Regions from separate parts of the Arthrobacter sp. LT660 genome, predicted to be linked through region 1. Evidence: riboswitches for the same ligand, from Rfam matches in the RefSeq annotation. Region 1 holds a riboswitch; the other holds the start of a gene.
The links. A riboswitch is a leader RNA that binds a small molecule or an ion and turns the genes downstream of it on or off. The one in region 1 is predicted to bind thiamine pyrophosphate.
Positions count from the first base shown of each region.

Region 1 (7,609 bases):
TCCGACGCGAGGTTGCGGGAAAACCCCCGCAGGGCCGATTTCGCGGTGTTGTAGTCGTGGTAGGCGACGCCCGGCCTTTCGATGAGGTCCGTGACCAGGTTGATGATCCGCCCGCCTCCCGCACCCTTCATCCCGGGCAACACGGCGCGGCAGAGATTGAACGCGCCGCCGACGCTGCCTTCGAACTGCGACTGGTACTCCTCCCAGGAGATGTCCCACGCCGTGCGGCGGGTCAGCGGATCGAACGTGTAGCTCCGCAGCGCGTTGTTCACCAGCAGGTTGACCGGGCCCCATCGTTCGGTGACGTCTTCGACCATCGCTGCGACGGCATTGGCGTCGGTGACATCGGAGGCGTACGCCTCCGCCCGGCCGCCCGTGGCCTCCACCTCCGCGACCACCCGGTGCGCCGCCTCGGCGTTCCGCAGGTAGTTCACGACGACGGTCGCCCCATGGGCGCCGAGCGCTCGGGCGGTCGCGGCCCCGACCCCCCGGCTGGACCCGGTGACAATCGCTACCCGGTCCGCCAGGAGGTTGCTGGTGCCGAGGGCGCGTCCCGGGCCCTCCCGGCTCACGGGCGAATCCCCTGGCTGACGTGGCGCCCGGGAAGCGTCCATTCGGCGTCGTAATGTTCCAGGGCAGCCTCGGCCGCGCCCTCGATGTCGACCCAGCGGACCAGCGACGTGAGGTTTCCGCGTCCGTCGTGGTGCCACCCGGCGGCGGGCTCCGGCATCTGCCCCACGGCACAGATCCGGTCGACGCCACACCGTCCCAGCGCCAAGGACCATGCGTCCAGGCGTTCGGGCGAGCACGCGATGCCGACGCTCTGCAGGTAACGGGACAGGGGGCCCGCGAGGCGTACGACGTCGTCGATTCCGTCCACCGGATGCACCCGCAGGAGCCGGTTCAGCGGCGAGGGTTCGAACCGCACCGGCCCTTCTTCGTAGACCACGGTCCAGCTGGTTCCGGATTCGCTGGTGAACAGCCGGACCGATTCGTCCTCGTAGGCCCGGAACTCGTAGTGCGACCTGACCCGCTCGATGCCCGCGCTCTCTTCGAGGGTGAGCCGGGCGCGGGGCTTGTTGCGCTCGAATCGCCCCATTTCGGACGCCACGGCCTCCACGAACGTCCCGGGGTCCACCGCCCCGCCGCGTTCCACGAACACGCAATGCGGGGACAGGCATCCTTGCTGGTCGTACTGCGAGGCATCGTGCGCCACGCGTCGGGCGGTCTCAGCGTAGCGGTTCAGCGCCAGGGCTTCCCGCCCGACGACGGCGAAGCTCATCTTGTGCCCGTGCGGCACGAACGGCATGCCTGCGGGCAGGCGCTTTGCGACGCTCTCGATGGCCAAGCGGCCACCGGTCGCGGTCACGGCCCCGGAGTGGGCGAAGGCCGCCTGTTCAATCGCGTCGTCCCCGCCCGGCCAGTGCAGGATGGACAGGCACGCGGCGAGGGCGGGGTCCTCCTCGGCCAGGCTGCGCGCAAAAAGCACCGCGAACAATGGTTCCCCGGACGCGGATTTTCCCAACGTCGCCGACTTCACCAGAAGCGCGCACACGAGGTTCCACACCGGCAGCCCCGGAACGTTGCCGGCGAAAAACTGCGTCGTCAGCCCCGGTCCGTAGGCGCGGGAACGTCCCTGCGCCCGGTTCGGCTGGAAGCCGTCGAGCACCAACGGGTTGTCGAAGTCCTGGGCGAGGAAACGCAGCAGTCGGTCTCGACGAAAGGTCTTGAGGTAGTCCTTGAGCCCCCGGCGCACCATGTCCGGCGAATACCCGGTCACTGTGGGCAGCAGCTCCTCGGCCTGCCGCCGCAACGGGTAGTCCGGATCAGACCATTTCGCCACTACCCGTCCGAGCACTTCGACGATCTCCATGACCGGACGCTCGGCCAGGCAATCGACCTGGGCTTGGAGGAGCCGCCGACACACGAGGTCCACCAGAGCCGGAGTCACGACCGGCATGCGGAGATCGACGGCGCCCCACGAGCGGGTTTCCCACCCGAGGCCGTCGAGCTCGGACTGGCTGAGTTGGGGCAGGAAGAAGCCATCGACGGCCGGCCCCGCGGCGGGCGGGCGGCCGGTGGGCGGCGGGACTTGCCGTTGTTCGGCGGCGGTCATGGCGATCAGCTCCGGTTCGCGCCGAGGATTTCGTCCAAGGCGATCGAGCACCCGCGGGATTCGGTTCCCTCGGCACGGCCACGGAGGACGAATTCGATCGCGGCTTCCCGACCGGGATCCGGTGCGACCAGGTGGCCGACGTCCTCGGCCAGAACCGCTAGGCACGATCCCCGGTTGGCCAGATCGTAGTGGACAATCAGGCCCCTCTGCCCAGGCTCCACGGACGCCCCGGTCTCCGGGTCCACCACACGGATCCGCGTCCACGCCGGGACGCCCTTGCGGCGGGTCCGGACGCCGGTTCCCTCCCAGCCGTCGCGGAGTGCGGTGTCGTAGTACTGGGAGCTGATCTCGGTCATCCCGTAGTAGTTGACGCACCGGGACTCGGGAAGTCCGAGGAGCCGCCCGAACCGCGCGCGCAGGTCCTCGGCGGACACCTCCCGGGAGCGTCCCTTGTACCCTCCGGTGTCCAGCAGGCGGCTCCCCGCCGGCAGGCGGAAGGCAAGTCCCTCGTTGTCGAAGGCGTCCAGCAAATGCACGTAGGCGAAGGAGGCGCCCAGCAGCGCGACGGGCTCCCCCGCTTCCTCGGCCTCCCGCAGGACCGCCGCCACGCGCCGCACGTCGAGGCGGTCGTTCTCCATGAAGTGGGTGCTGCCCGCTGCCCCGAAGAAATCAACCAGGCGGCCGAAAAAGTACGCGAGCGAGGAATGCGGCTGCTCCCCGGGGCGGGCGTTGAGCACCAGCAGGCGGATGCGTTTACGGTCCGGCAGGAAGTAATGCTCAAATCCCGCGCGCAGCGACGCGTCGTACAAGTGGAGGTGCGGATGGTGGTTGCGCCCCCGCTGGGTGGGGTCGGTGCTGCCGCTGGTCATGAAGACCGCCGCCGCGTCCTCCGGTGGCTCGCACGCGAGAGTGAGCTGCTTGAACGCGGCCAACGGCACAGCGGGGATCTGGTCCCAGCTGGTGATCCTCCCCGGTTCCGCGCGGCGCGAGCGGCAAAAGCGCCGGTAGGCCTTGTTGTGGCGGTATTGGTGCTCGAACAACTCGAGCGCGAGTCCCCCGAATTCGACCTCCGCGTCGCTCCCGCCGGCCCCGCCCCCGCCGCCGGTTTCCGACGGTGCGGCACCGCGTTCGACGAATGCCTGGATCCGCAGATCCAGGCTGTCGCGTTCCACGGCCGCGGCCGGCTCCGCGTCGGCGGTCATCGGACCGTCTCCGGCGCATCGGCGGCGGACGGTCCCGGCCGTTGCGGCGACGTCAATGGCGTGGCCAACGCACCAATGCCCTCCATGTCCCGGCTCCGTCCGGACGCCAGGGAAACCACGACGGTGACCAGTGCGGAGGCGAACAGCGCGGCGAGGAACGGGGGAAGCGCGAGTCCCTCCGCGAAGGTCGCAACGGCAATGGCCTCGGGAAGGCTGCCGCCGACCGCGAAACCGTACCCGAGGGCGGCCACGAGGCCGGCCACCGAACCGCTGACCGCGCCGCCCGGCGTCGAACGGCGCCACAGCCCCAGCAACGCGGGCACGATGGTGGCCGCGCAGAAAAGGTCCGCTATGAGGAATAGACGCAGCACCGAGAAGCCCTGGAACGCGACGAGTACCGGGATGACCGTGAACACTGCCGTTGCGATGCGTCCACCGGTGAGCCCCATGGAAGGGGTGTGCGTGACGGCAACGGCGGCGAGTCCGTTCTGCAGCGTGTCCACGGTGGATGCCACCAGCGCGAGGGTGAGCATGAGGACCAGCGCGAGAACCCATTGGGGCTGGAAATCCAGCAGGGCGAAGAAGGGTGCGGGCGGTTCGCCGAGGGAGACGCCATAGGCCGCCGCGAGCAGACCGACCATGCCCGCGGCGAAAACGACGGGAAAGCGCGTCACTGCCCCGAGGACCGCTCCGCGGCCCAGCGCACGCCCGTCCCGGGCCGCCCACACCCGCTGCCAGTAGCCGTTGTGGAAGAGGGTGGTTGCCGTCACCGCCACGACGAGCGTCAGTGCCGCCTCGACGCCCGTCAGGTCCACGGCGAACAACGCCGGATCCATCGGCGCGGCTTCCCGCGACAGTCCGCCGAAGAGCAGTGCGCCGACGACTATCAGCAGGGGAAACAACAGCCAAGATTGCCACCGGTCGGTCCGGATGGAGGCGCGGAGGCCCCCATAGGCCGTATAGAGAACGGTGATGAGCGCGACCGCGGCAATGCCGACCCGCGGATCCATGCTGGACAGGCGTCCGAGCACGGCGCCGACGGCGGTCAGTTCAGCTGCCAACGCCACCAGCATGTACAAGACGGAGATGCCGAGCACGTAGACGTGCATGGTGCGGCCGTAGCGGATCCGAACGAATTCGATCAGGCTGTGCCCCTCGGGAACCAGCGCCCGCAACCGCCGTCCCACGAAGACGAGGCCGAACAGGGGAACCGTGATCGCCACGGCGTACCCCAGGACGCCGGCCAGCCCCACTGAAGCGCCGACCTCGGGCGCCGCGAAGAGTATCCAGGCCCCGACGCCCGAGGCAAAAAACGACAGCCCCAGTCCAAGTCCGCCCTGGCTGCCGCGTGCCACCGTGAACTGTTCGAGGTCGCGGTCCCGGCCCACGGCCAGCCCAACCCACGCGAAAACACCGAGAACGCCCGCCAGAATTGCGATGGTCGTGGAAACACCAAGCATGAATGCTCATCCCTTCGCCGGCATTACCCGGACAGGTTCATGCGGTCGGCGACGTCGTCATTCGCCCTCTCAGCCCGGTTCGTACCCGAGCTCCCGCTCTACACGACTCGACTGTAGTCGCGCCGCTGCCCGCCTCCAAACCGGAATTCGTCAAGCGTTCGAGGCTGTGGATCGGTTCGCGGGCATGTTACTGGCCCACGCGCCGCTGGCCGTTCCCGGGGACATCGAACCCCGAAAACGGCCAGCGGGCGCACCGCCGTCGCACTGTCTAGCCCGCGGGCGTGAAGTCCCGGACTCCGATGTAGTCCGGGCGCGGCTCGGCCGCGCCGAACGGCTCCACCAGGGTGTTCTCGACGCTGTTGAACACGATGAACACGTTGGAGCGTGGGTACGGCGTCACGTTGCCGTTGGAGGCATGCATGCAGTTCGAGTCGAACATGATCGCCCCGCCGGCCTTGCCCTCGAGGACGTCGATCCCGTATTCGTCGGCGAACCGGGTCAGCGTCTCCTTGTCCGGGGTGCCGGCGCCCTGCATGACCAGCGACGCCTTGTAGTTGTCCTCCGGGGTCTCTCCCCCGCACGAGATGTACTTCTTGTGCGAACCGGGCATGATCATCAGCGGCCCGTTGTAGGAGTAGTTGTCCGTCAACGAAATCGAGACGCTCACCGCGCGCGGGGTGGGCATCCCGTCCTCGGCGTGCCAGGTCTCGAAGTCCGAGTGCCAGGAGAACTCCTTGCCCTCGAAGCCGGGCTTGAAGTTCACCCGGGACTGGTGGATGTAGACGTCCGAGCCCAGGATCTGCCGGGCGCGTTCCACCACCCGCGGGTCGTTGGCGATCTTCCGCATGACCGCGCTGGTGCGGTGCACGTCGAAGATCGAGCGCACCTCCTGCGACTTCGCCTCGACGATGGTGCGGTCGTCGGCGCGGACGGTCGGGTCCTCGGACAGCCGGCTCAGTTCGCCCCGGAGCGTCTCCAGCTCGTCGGCGGTGATGAGCTGGTCGATGGCCAGGTAGCCCTTGGACTCGAAACCCTCGAGGGTCCCCGCGTCCATGGGACCGTCGGTGGCGGATCCCCAGACCACGGGACCGGTCCGGTCCAGCACCTTGTAGTCGCTGCCTGTTCGTGTTGGATACTGGTCGTGTAGGCGACTCAGTGTCTCCGTCATGTCCGTTCCTCCTCGGTTGTTGCCGGTCTGCGCCGTACCGCGCAGACACCAATGTGCCGGACCTTTCGGGCCGGCACATCGTTGCTGCCCAGCCTTGCGGATGGGCAAATCCTTGGGGGCGGTGCCCCGGCGCGGGTTATGAGACCGGCGCGGGCTCCTCGACGATCAGCGGGTAGACGCCGTTCTCGTCGTGCACTTCGCGGCCCGTGACCGGCGGGTTGAAGACGCAGGCCATGCGCAACTCGCTGGTGGCGCGCACCGTGTGCTTCTCGTTGCCGTTCAGCAGGTACATGGTGCCGTCGCGCAGGTCGTGGACCTCGCCGGTGGTCTCATCCGTCAGCGTTCCCTCGCCCTGGACGCAGTACACGGCCTCGATGTGGTTGGCGTAGTGGAACGTCGACGTCGTGCCGGCGTAGATCACGGTGTCGTGGAACGAGAAACCGACGCCCTCCCCGGACAGCACCATGCGGCGGCTGCGCCAGGTGTCGGACTTGATGTCGCGGTCGGTGTCGTTGAGATCGTTCAACTGGGTAACAAGCATGGTGCTCCTTTGGTTCTGGGGTGCCCGGGCCGCCGCGCGCGGCGGCCCGGGCAGGCGGGTTCCGGCGTCGTGCTAGACCGTGGCGAGCGCGGGGGCGCCCACGGCGACGCGCGTGGCGTCTGTCAGGATCTGCAGGCCGCGGTTCAGGTCGGCGTCGCTGATGGTCAGCGCCGGCATGAGCTTGAGGACCTCGTCGTCCGGTCCCGAGGTCTCCACCAGGAGACCGCGGCGGAACGACTCGGCTGCCACGAGCCCGGCGGTGGACTTGTCCGGGAAGCGCACTCCGGCGAGCAGGCCGCGTCCGCGGACGGATGCGCCTTCGACCGAGGCGGCCAACGCGTCCAGTCCGCGGTGCAGCGTGGCGATGGTGCCGGCGACCTGGTTCTGGAAGTCGTCGTTGGCCCAGTAGTTCTCCAGCGCCGCGGTGGCGGTGATGAACGCGGGGTTGTGGCCGCGGAAGGTGCCGTTGTGCTCGCCCGGGCCCCAGACGTCCAGTTCGCGGCGGAACAGGGTGAGCGCCATCGGCAGGCCGAAGCCGGAGATGGACTTGGAGAGGCACACGATGTCCGGCTCGATGCCGGCTTCCTCGAAGCTGAAGAACGTGCCCGTGCGGCCGCAGCCGGCCTGCACGTCGTCGACGATCAGCAGGATCTCGTGCTTCTTGCACAGGTCGGAGAGTCCGCGGAGCCAGCCTGCGCGCGCGGCGTTGAGGCCACCCTCGCCCTGCACGGTCTCGACGATGATGGCCGCCGGCTTGTCCACGCCCGAGCCGCTGTCCTCGAGGACGCGCTCCAGCCACAGGAAATCTGCCGTCTCGCCGTCGAAGTAGTCGTCGTACGGAATCTTGGAGCTGTTGGTCAGCGGGATGCCGGCGCCCTTGCGCTTCATCGAGTTGCCGGTGACGGACAGCGAGCCCAGCGTCATGCCGTGGAAGGCATTCGTGAAGGAGAGGATGTGCTGGCGGCCGGTGACCTTGCGGGCCAGCTTGAGGGCCGCCTCAACGGTGTTGGTCCCTGTCGGGCCGGGGAACATGACCTTGTAGTCCAGGTTGCGCGGCTCCAGGATGAGGCGCTGGAACGTCTCGAGGAACGTGCGCTTCGCCGGCGTCTTCATGTCGAGCGA
Region 1 is NZ_CM149651.1:2,462,604-2,470,212, forward strand. Features, by position in the region: gene AC0QSG_RS11385 (SDR family oxidoreductase) at 1-572, opposite strand, end outside; gene AC0QSG_RS11390 (acyl-CoA reductase) at 569-2,116, opposite strand; gene AC0QSG_RS11395 (LuxE/PaaK family acyltransferase) at 2,122-3,318, opposite strand; gene AC0QSG_RS11400 (sodium:solute symporter family transporter) at 3,315-4,778, opposite strand; TPP riboswitch at 4,771-4,885, opposite strand; gene thpD (ectoine hydroxylase) at 5,047-5,946, opposite strand; gene AC0QSG_RS11410 (ectoine synthase) at 6,083-6,487, opposite strand; gene ectB (diaminobutyrate--2-oxoglutarate transaminase) at 6,560-7,609, opposite strand, start outside.

Region 2 (7,609 bases), 190 kb from region 1:
TCGCCGTAGTCCGGGGAGATCATCCAACCACGCACCGGTTCGATCGCCAGCGGCATCACGAGCTGGTCCGGCGCCAGGTTCGCGGCGGTGGAGGTCACGGTGACCTCGGCGAACTGGCCGGGGTTGTTCGCCTTGAAGTACAGGGTGCCGTGGTCGGTCGGAACGGTGATCCGGGTGGACCACAGGTCGATCGGTCCCTGGTCGGACGGTCCCGTCGCGCGCAGCGAGTACGAATCGAGCACCAGGGAGATCCACTCGCGGGCCTCGGCCCGCCAGTGCTCCGTTTCCCACTCCTCGTTCCAGTCCGCCACCCGGCAATCCTACCGGGGGCGGCCGGCCGCTCAACCGAGTTTGCTGGGTTCGGCGCCCTCGTCCTCGGGCGCGTCCGTCGGCTCGGTCCCGCGGGCCCGGGCGATGGTTCCCATGGCGTGGTAAATTGCCAGCGTCGCGGCCGTTCCCAGCGCGATCCCGCCGAACTGCATGCCGCCGACGGCGAGCGTGGGGTTGGCGATCGCGATGATCAGGCCCGCGCCGGCGGTCATCAGGTTGATCGGGTTGGAGAAGTTGACGCGGTTCTGGACCCAGAGCCGGGCGCCGATGATGCCGATCATGCCGTACAGCACAATCCCCGCGCCGCCGCTGACGCCCGCCGGGATGGTGTTGATGACCGCACCGAACTTGGGCAGGAACGCCACCAGGATGGCGACGGTTCCGGCCACCCAGTACGCGGCGGTCGAATACACGCGCGAGGACGCCATGACGCCGATGTTCTCCGCGTAGGTCGTGGTGCCCGAACCGCCGCCGAACCCGGCGAGGACCGTCGCGGCGCCGTCGGCCATGAGCGCGCGGCCGTTGACCCCGTCGAGGTTCCGTCCGGTCATCAGGCCCACCGTCTTCACATGGCCGATGTTCTCCGCCACCAGCACGAAGACGACCGGCAGGAACAGGGCGAGCACGTCGAAGTGGAAGGACGGAACGGCGAACGGCGGCAGCCCGAGCCAGCCGGCCTCGCCCACCGGCGCGAACGTCACCTGCCCCTGGGCGAGGGCCACGAGGTAGCCGACGACGATGCCCACGAGGATCGACAGCCGCCCCAGCAGTCCCCTGAACAGCACCGCGGACAGGACGATCGCGGCCACGGTGGTGAAGGTGGTCAGCGGCACCTCCTCCATGGCCGCCGTCGTCGTGGTGGCGAGGTTCAGGCCGATCAGCGCGACGATCGTGCCCATCACCACGGGCGGCATCATGGCGTGGATCCAGCCGGCGCCGGCCTTCTGCACCACCAGGCCCACCAGGAACAGCGCGACGCCGGCGAGGACGATCCCGCCCAGCGCGCCGCCCATGCCGTGCGCTCCCATGGCGGCCGCGACCGGCGCGATGAACGCGAACGACGATCCCAGGTAGCTGGGCACGCGGCCGGCGGTGACGATCAGGAACAGCAGGGTTCCGATGCCGGAGAACAGCAGCGTGGTGGTGACCGGGAAACCGGTGATGGTGGGCACCAGGACGGTGGCGCCGAACATGGCCATCACGTGCTGGACGCCGATGCCCGTGGTCTGGAACCAGTTCAGTCGCTCGTCGGGGGCGACGACGGTGCCGGGGCGGATGGTCTTGCCGTCGCCGTGCAGGGTCCAGCCGAAGCCGAGGGGGTTGCTCATGGTGCCTTCCGCAGAGGGTGCTGGGTGGGGGATCCCCCCGGAATCCTACTCCGCGCGCGCCCCGGCCGGCACGACGGTGCCGCACCCTGGGGCCGGCACGGTCTCGGCGAGCTCGGGCCCGGAGCCCCCGGGATCGCCGTCGGCCGCTGTCTGCGCGAAGAACAGCAACTCGTGCCGGGACGACTCGTGGAAGGCGCGGCGCATGGCCGCCAACTCGTCGGCGCCGGAGCGCAGCGCGACCTTCTGGACCAGGTCGATGGAGTCGCGGGTCGCGGCGTCGAACTCGGGTGAGGAATAGGCGGCCAGCCAGTCGGCGTAGGGGTGCCCGTCCCGGGCCGCCGCGGCCAGCCGGGTTCCGGCGTCCTGGTAGAGCCAGAAACACGGCAGGATCGCGGCGACCAGGACGGGGTACGTCCGGCCGGACGCAGTGAGGTGGTTCAGGTAGCCCGCGGTGGTCGCGGTGGGGTCCGGCGGGGCGGCGGACCCGAGATGGGCGCGGTGCAGTTCGAGTTCCTCCTCGAGGCAGCCCGTGGCGCAGGCGGCCCAGAAGCGCTGTTCCTCGGCGTTCGGCGCCAGCTCCGACGCCCGTGACAGCACCTGGGCGTACGTGCGCAGGTAGAGCGCGTCCTGCCCGAGGTAGTGCTCGAAGTCCTCCTGTCCCAGCGTCCCGTCCTTGAGTCCGCGGATGAACGCGAGGTCGTCGATGCCCGCCCGGATCCCGGCGATGTCCTCCCACCAGGAACCGAGCAGGGCGTCCGGGGTCGGCGGAACGCCGCCCTGCCAGAGCCCGGCGAAGTGGTTGACGGGGCCGTGTCCCTCGCCGGATCCGACGTCGAGGGCGTCAGCGGCCGCGAGCGCCTGACCGAGCCAGGCCTTGGCCAGGCGCAGTGCGTCCGGCCAGTTGCCCGTCCGCGGGTACAGCGTGGCGAGCGCCGAGGACAGCGAACAGCCCGTTCCGTGGGTGTTGCGTGTCGGCGCCCGTTCCCCGAGGACCTCCAGTACGACGCCGTCCGCGTCCACGAGCGCGTCGGGGCAGCCGCCGGGGTGGCCGGCCAGGTGGCCGCCCTTGGCGAGAACCAGGATCCCGAACTCGGCCGCGACGGAGCGGGCCTGTTCGAGTGCCCGTCCCCAGCTGGTGGCCAGGGGCGCGCCGGACAGCTCGGCGAGCTCGGCGAGGTTGGGCGTGGCGAGGTCCGCGAGGGGAAGCAGCGCGCGCAGCGCGGCCCCGGCGTCGTCGTCCAAGAGCCGGTCCCCGCTGGTGGCGACCATGACGGGATCCAACACCACCACCGGCCGCCCCTCCCCCAACCCCCGGAAGTGGACATCACCACCCTTAACTAACCCCCGGTAATGTCCACTTCGCGTGGTGGGGGGGAGGGATTGGAGCCAGGTGGACACCGTCCGGATGGTTTCCGCGTTGCCGAGCATGCCGATCTTGACGGCGTCGATCCGGATGTCCTCCGCGACCGCCGCCAGCTGGGCGGCCAGGAAATCCACCGGGGGGATGTGGACGCCGCTGACGCCGCGGGTGTTTTGCGCCGTCAGCGCCGTGATGGCGGTCATTCCGTAGCCTCCGCACGCGGCGATCGACTTCAGGTCCGCCTGGATTCCGGCGCCGCCCGAGGGATCGGACCCGGCGATGGACAGGATGTTGGGCACGGCGCTCATGCGCGCTCCCCCGATCGGCGCGCGGCGCGGGCCGCCTCCCATTCTGAACGCAGCGATCGCGCGGCGGCGGCCGGGTCCTCCGCCGCGCAGACCGCACGGACCACCGCCATGCCGGACGCCCCCGCGGAGGCGACCGCGCCCGCGTCGCCGTGGCCCAGCCCGCCGATGGCCACGCAGGGCAGCGGCGCGGCGGCGACGAACTCCGCCAGCCCGCCGAAGCCGATCGGATCCGGGTGGTCCTTCTTCGTCGGCGTCGGCCGAACCGCACCTGTCCCCAGGTAGGAGACCGTGCCGGCGGGCATGGTCGCGAGGGCTTCCAGCTGGGGCAGCTTCCCCGAGCTGAGACCGAGAATCGCGTCCGGGCCGATCAAACGGCGCACCAGCGGCGCCGGCAGGTCCGACTGCCCGATGTGCACGCCGTCGACGCGGGCGCCGGCCTCACGGGCGGCCAGGTACACGTCCACGCGGTCGTTGACGACGAGCGCCGCGCGGCCCGCGGTGAGCTCGGAGCAGGCCACGACGTCGTCGAGGAAGGCGCGGGCCGGGACGTCCTTGCACCGGAGCTGGACGATCGTCGCCCCTCCGTCGACCGCCGCGGCGACGATCTCCGCCAGCGGGCGCCCGTTGGTGCTCCCCGCGTTGGCCACCAGGTAGAGCGAGAGGTCGAACGCGGCGCTCATCGCAGCACCGCCCGTTCCGCGAGCTGCTCCGGCGTCGTGGAGGACAGTGCGTCCAGAAATGCGACGGCGAAGCTCCCCGGACCCGTCGCCGAGGCGGCCGCGGCCTCCGCGGCCACCGAAAAGAACGCATGCGCGGCGACGCTGCCGGCGAATGGATCGTCCGCGGCCGCGGCGAACGCGGCGACCAGGGCGCCCAGCGCGCAGCCTCCGCCCGTGACGCGCGTGAGCAGCGGGCTGCCGCCGTGCACGCGCACCGTGCGCTCGCCGTCCGTGATCAGGTCGACCGCGCCGGAGACTGCCACCACGCCGCCGGTCCGGCGGGCCAGCGCGGCAGCCGCGCCGGGCGCCGCGTCGACGTCGTCCGTCGCGTCCACGCCGCGTCCCCCCGCGCCGACGCCGGCGAGGGCCATGATCTCCGAGGCATTGCCGCGCACGACGTCGGGGCGCAGCTCAACGAGCATGCCCGCGAACCCGGTGCGCAGGGCCAGCGCGCCCACGGCCACGGGATCCAGCACCCAGGGCGTGCCGGATTCGTGCGCGGCGCGGGCGGCCTCGAGCATGGCCTCGCGCTGCTCGCGGTGCGGGGTCCCGAGGTTGACCAGGACTCCGGAGGCGAGGCGGGCGAACTCGGCGGCCTCGCCGGGAACGTCCACCATGGCCGGGGCGGCGCCGGCGGCGAGGAGGACGTTGGCCGTGAAGTTCGCGACGACCGTGTTGGTCAGGCACTGGACCAGCGGCGCCGTGGCGCGCAGCCGCCCCAGGTGGTTCGCGGCCGATTCGGGCGAGACGACGGGTGGAACAAGGTGTGAAGGCGCAATGGAATCCATGGGCGACATCCCTCCGCTAGTACGAACTAGATCAGGTGTGTACGGGTGTGATCTCAGTCCCTGGCGGACACCCCGTGTCACTGCAGGCGAGCTTACCGTGTTCCGCCCGTGAACTCCCTCGTGCTCGGGCGGATGCCGAAACGGCTAGGTTGATGACCATGGGTCTTTTTACACGCACCAAGCCGCGTCCGCCGCGCGCGGACACCGTCGCGGACGTTTCGTCGGCGGACCCGGACGCCCCGGTCGTCCCCACCGTCGCGGAGACCGTCACCCGGCTCCGCGACTCGGCGTCCACGCAGCTGGCCCACCCGCGGAGGTTCCGTGCGGGGCAGCTGCGCGCACTGGAGCGCATGCTCGACGCCCACGAGGGCGAGTTCCTCGAGGCGTTGGCCGCGGACCTCGGCAAATCGGCCGTCGAGGCGCACCTGACCGAATTGGATCTGGTGCGCGGGGAGATCGACCATGCGCAGCTCCACCTCACCGAGTGGATGGAGGCCAAGGGCGTCCGCGTTCCGCTGGCGTTCCAGCCGGCGTCCGCCAAGGTCGAGCCGCAGCCGTTGGGCCTGGTGCTGGTCATCGGTCCGTGGAACTACCCGGTCAACCTGGTGTTCGCGCCGCTGGTGGGCGCGCTGGCCGCCGGGAACTGCGTGGTCCTCAAGCCCTCGGAGCTCGCGCCGGCGACGTCGGAGCTGATCGCGCGACTGGTTCCCCGGTACCTCGACCCCCGCGCCGTCGCCGTCGTGGAAGGCGGCGTCGAGACCAGCCAGGCGCTGCTGGCCCAGCGGTGGGACCATATCTTCTTCACGGGAGGCGAGCGGGTGGGCCGCATCGTGGCCGAGGCGGCCGCCCGCCACCTGACGCCGACCACGCTTGAGCTGGGAGGCAAGAGCCCCGCCGTCGTCGTGGACGGCAACCCCGCGGCGATCGCGCGCCGCATCGCCTTCGGCAAGTTCCCGAACGCGGGCCAGACGTGCGTGGCCCCGGACTACGTCCTGGCCGTGGGGACGTCCGCGGACGGGCTGGAGAAGCACCTCCCCAAGGCGATCGCTTCCTTCTACGGTCGCAACCCCGCGAAAAGCCGGGACTACGGACGGATCGTGAACCGCCCCGCGTTCGACCGGCTCGCGGGGTTCATCGAGGCGGCCGCGGGCGGCGCGGGCCGCATCGTGAGCGGCGGCGCTTCGGACGCCGAGTCGCTGTTCATCGAGCCGACCCTTCTGGCCGACGTCGACCCGGCGTCCCCGGTCATGACCGAGGAGATCTTCGGGCCGGTCCTGCCGATCGTGCGTGTGGCCTCGTTCGACGACGCGGTGCGGTTCATCAACTCCCGTCCCTCCCCGCTGGCGGCGTACCTGTTCAGCGAGAAGCCCCGGCTGCAGTCCGCCTTCGAGGACCGCGTGCGTGCCGGGGCGATCGGGCACAACGTCTGCAACGCGCACCTGGCCATCCCCGCGCTCCCGTTCGGCGGCGTCGGCGCGTCCGGGCACGGGAGCTACCACGGGCGGGCGGGGTTCGAGACGTTCAGCCAGTTCCGGTCCGTTCTGTCGAAGACGGCCGTGGTCGATACGCTCCGGGCCGTGTACCCGCCGTACGGGCGGCTGAAGGCGGGGCTGCTGCGCCGGATCCTCTAGCGCGGCCGCGAGGGTGTCGAGCGTCACGACGGAGACGGGAACAGGCCGGTATTGCATGCGGTTGCATATTGTGGAAGATCGATCGGCCCCCGCGCCGGTTCCCCAAACCAATAGGAGCATCCCCATGGCAACCACCGTCCTGACCCTCGTCGGCTCGCTGCGCAACGGATCCACCAACCGTCAGCTGGCCGAGGCCACCGCCGCCAACGCGCCCGAGGGCGTGGAGGTCAACGTGTTCGAGGGCCTCGAGAACCTGCCGTTCTACAACGAGGACGTCGACATCGAGGGCCAGGTTCCGGCCGCCGCGGCCGAGCTGCGCGCCGCCGCCGGTGCCGCGGACGCCATGCTGCTGGTTTCCCCGGAATACAACGGCACCATGCCGGCCGTCCTGAAGAACGCCATCGACTGGCTGTCCCGCCCGTACGGCGCCGGCGCCATGACCGGCAAGCCGGCCGCCGTCATCGGCACCGCGTTCGGCCAGTTCGGCGGCGTGTGGGCGCAGGACGAGGCCCGCAAGGCCGTCGGCATCGCCGGCGCGACCGTCCTCGAGGACGTCAAGCTGTCCATCCCGGGTTCCCTGGTCCGCTTCGCCAAGACCCACCCGAAGGACGACGCCGAGGTCGCCGGCCAGGTCGCCGCGGTGCTCGAGGGCATCCGCGCCGCCGCCGAAAAGAACTAGCGCGACCGAAAAGAACCAGCAAGACGCCGGCGCCCGCCGGCGCGGAAAAGGCCGGTCCCCACGGGGCCGGCCTTTTCGTTGTGCCCGGTTCCCGGGCGACTAGGCGATCACGCCGTCGACCAGCTTCTTCGCCTCGGCCTGGACCTGCGCGAGGTGCTCGTCGCCCCGGAAGGACTCCGCGTAGATCTTGTAGACGTCCTCGGTCCCGGAGGGGCGGGCGGCGAACCAGGCGTTTTCGGTGGTCACCTTCAGCCCGCCGATGGCCGCACCGTTGCCGGGTGCCTCGGTCAGCTTGGCGGTGATCTCCTCCCCCGCGAGCGTCGTCGCGGTGACGTCCGAGGCCGACAGCTTGCCCAGCGCGGCCTTCTGCTCGCGGGTCGCCGCGGCGTCGATCCGGGCGTACGACGGCGCGCCGAACTCCGCGGTCAGTTCGCCGTACCGCTGGCTGGGGGACTTGCCGGTGACG
Region 2 is NZ_CM149651.1:2,649,162-2,656,770, forward strand. Features, by position in the region: gene AC0QSG_RS12340 (aminoglycoside phosphotransferase family protein) at 1-311, opposite strand, end outside; gene AC0QSG_RS12345 (uracil-xanthine permease family protein) at 342-1,658, opposite strand; gene AC0QSG_RS12350 (bifunctional hydroxymethylpyrimidine kinase/phosphomethylpyrimidine kinase) at 1,704-3,326, opposite strand; gene thiE (thiamine phosphate synthase) at 3,323-4,006, opposite strand; gene thiM (hydroxyethylthiazole kinase) at 4,003-4,833, opposite strand; TPP riboswitch at 4,825-4,918, opposite strand; gene AC0QSG_RS12365 (aldehyde dehydrogenase family protein) at 4,992-6,464, shown strand; gene AC0QSG_RS12370 (NAD(P)H-dependent oxidoreductase) at 6,589-7,143, shown strand; gene pgm (phosphoglucomutase (alpha-D-glucose-1,6-bisphosphate-dependent)) at 7,243-7,609, opposite strand, start outside.
Region 2: another riboswitch for thiamine pyrophosphate. It lies ahead of thiM (hydroxyethylthiazole kinase); the one in region 1 lies ahead of AC0QSG_RS11400 (sodium:solute symporter family transporter).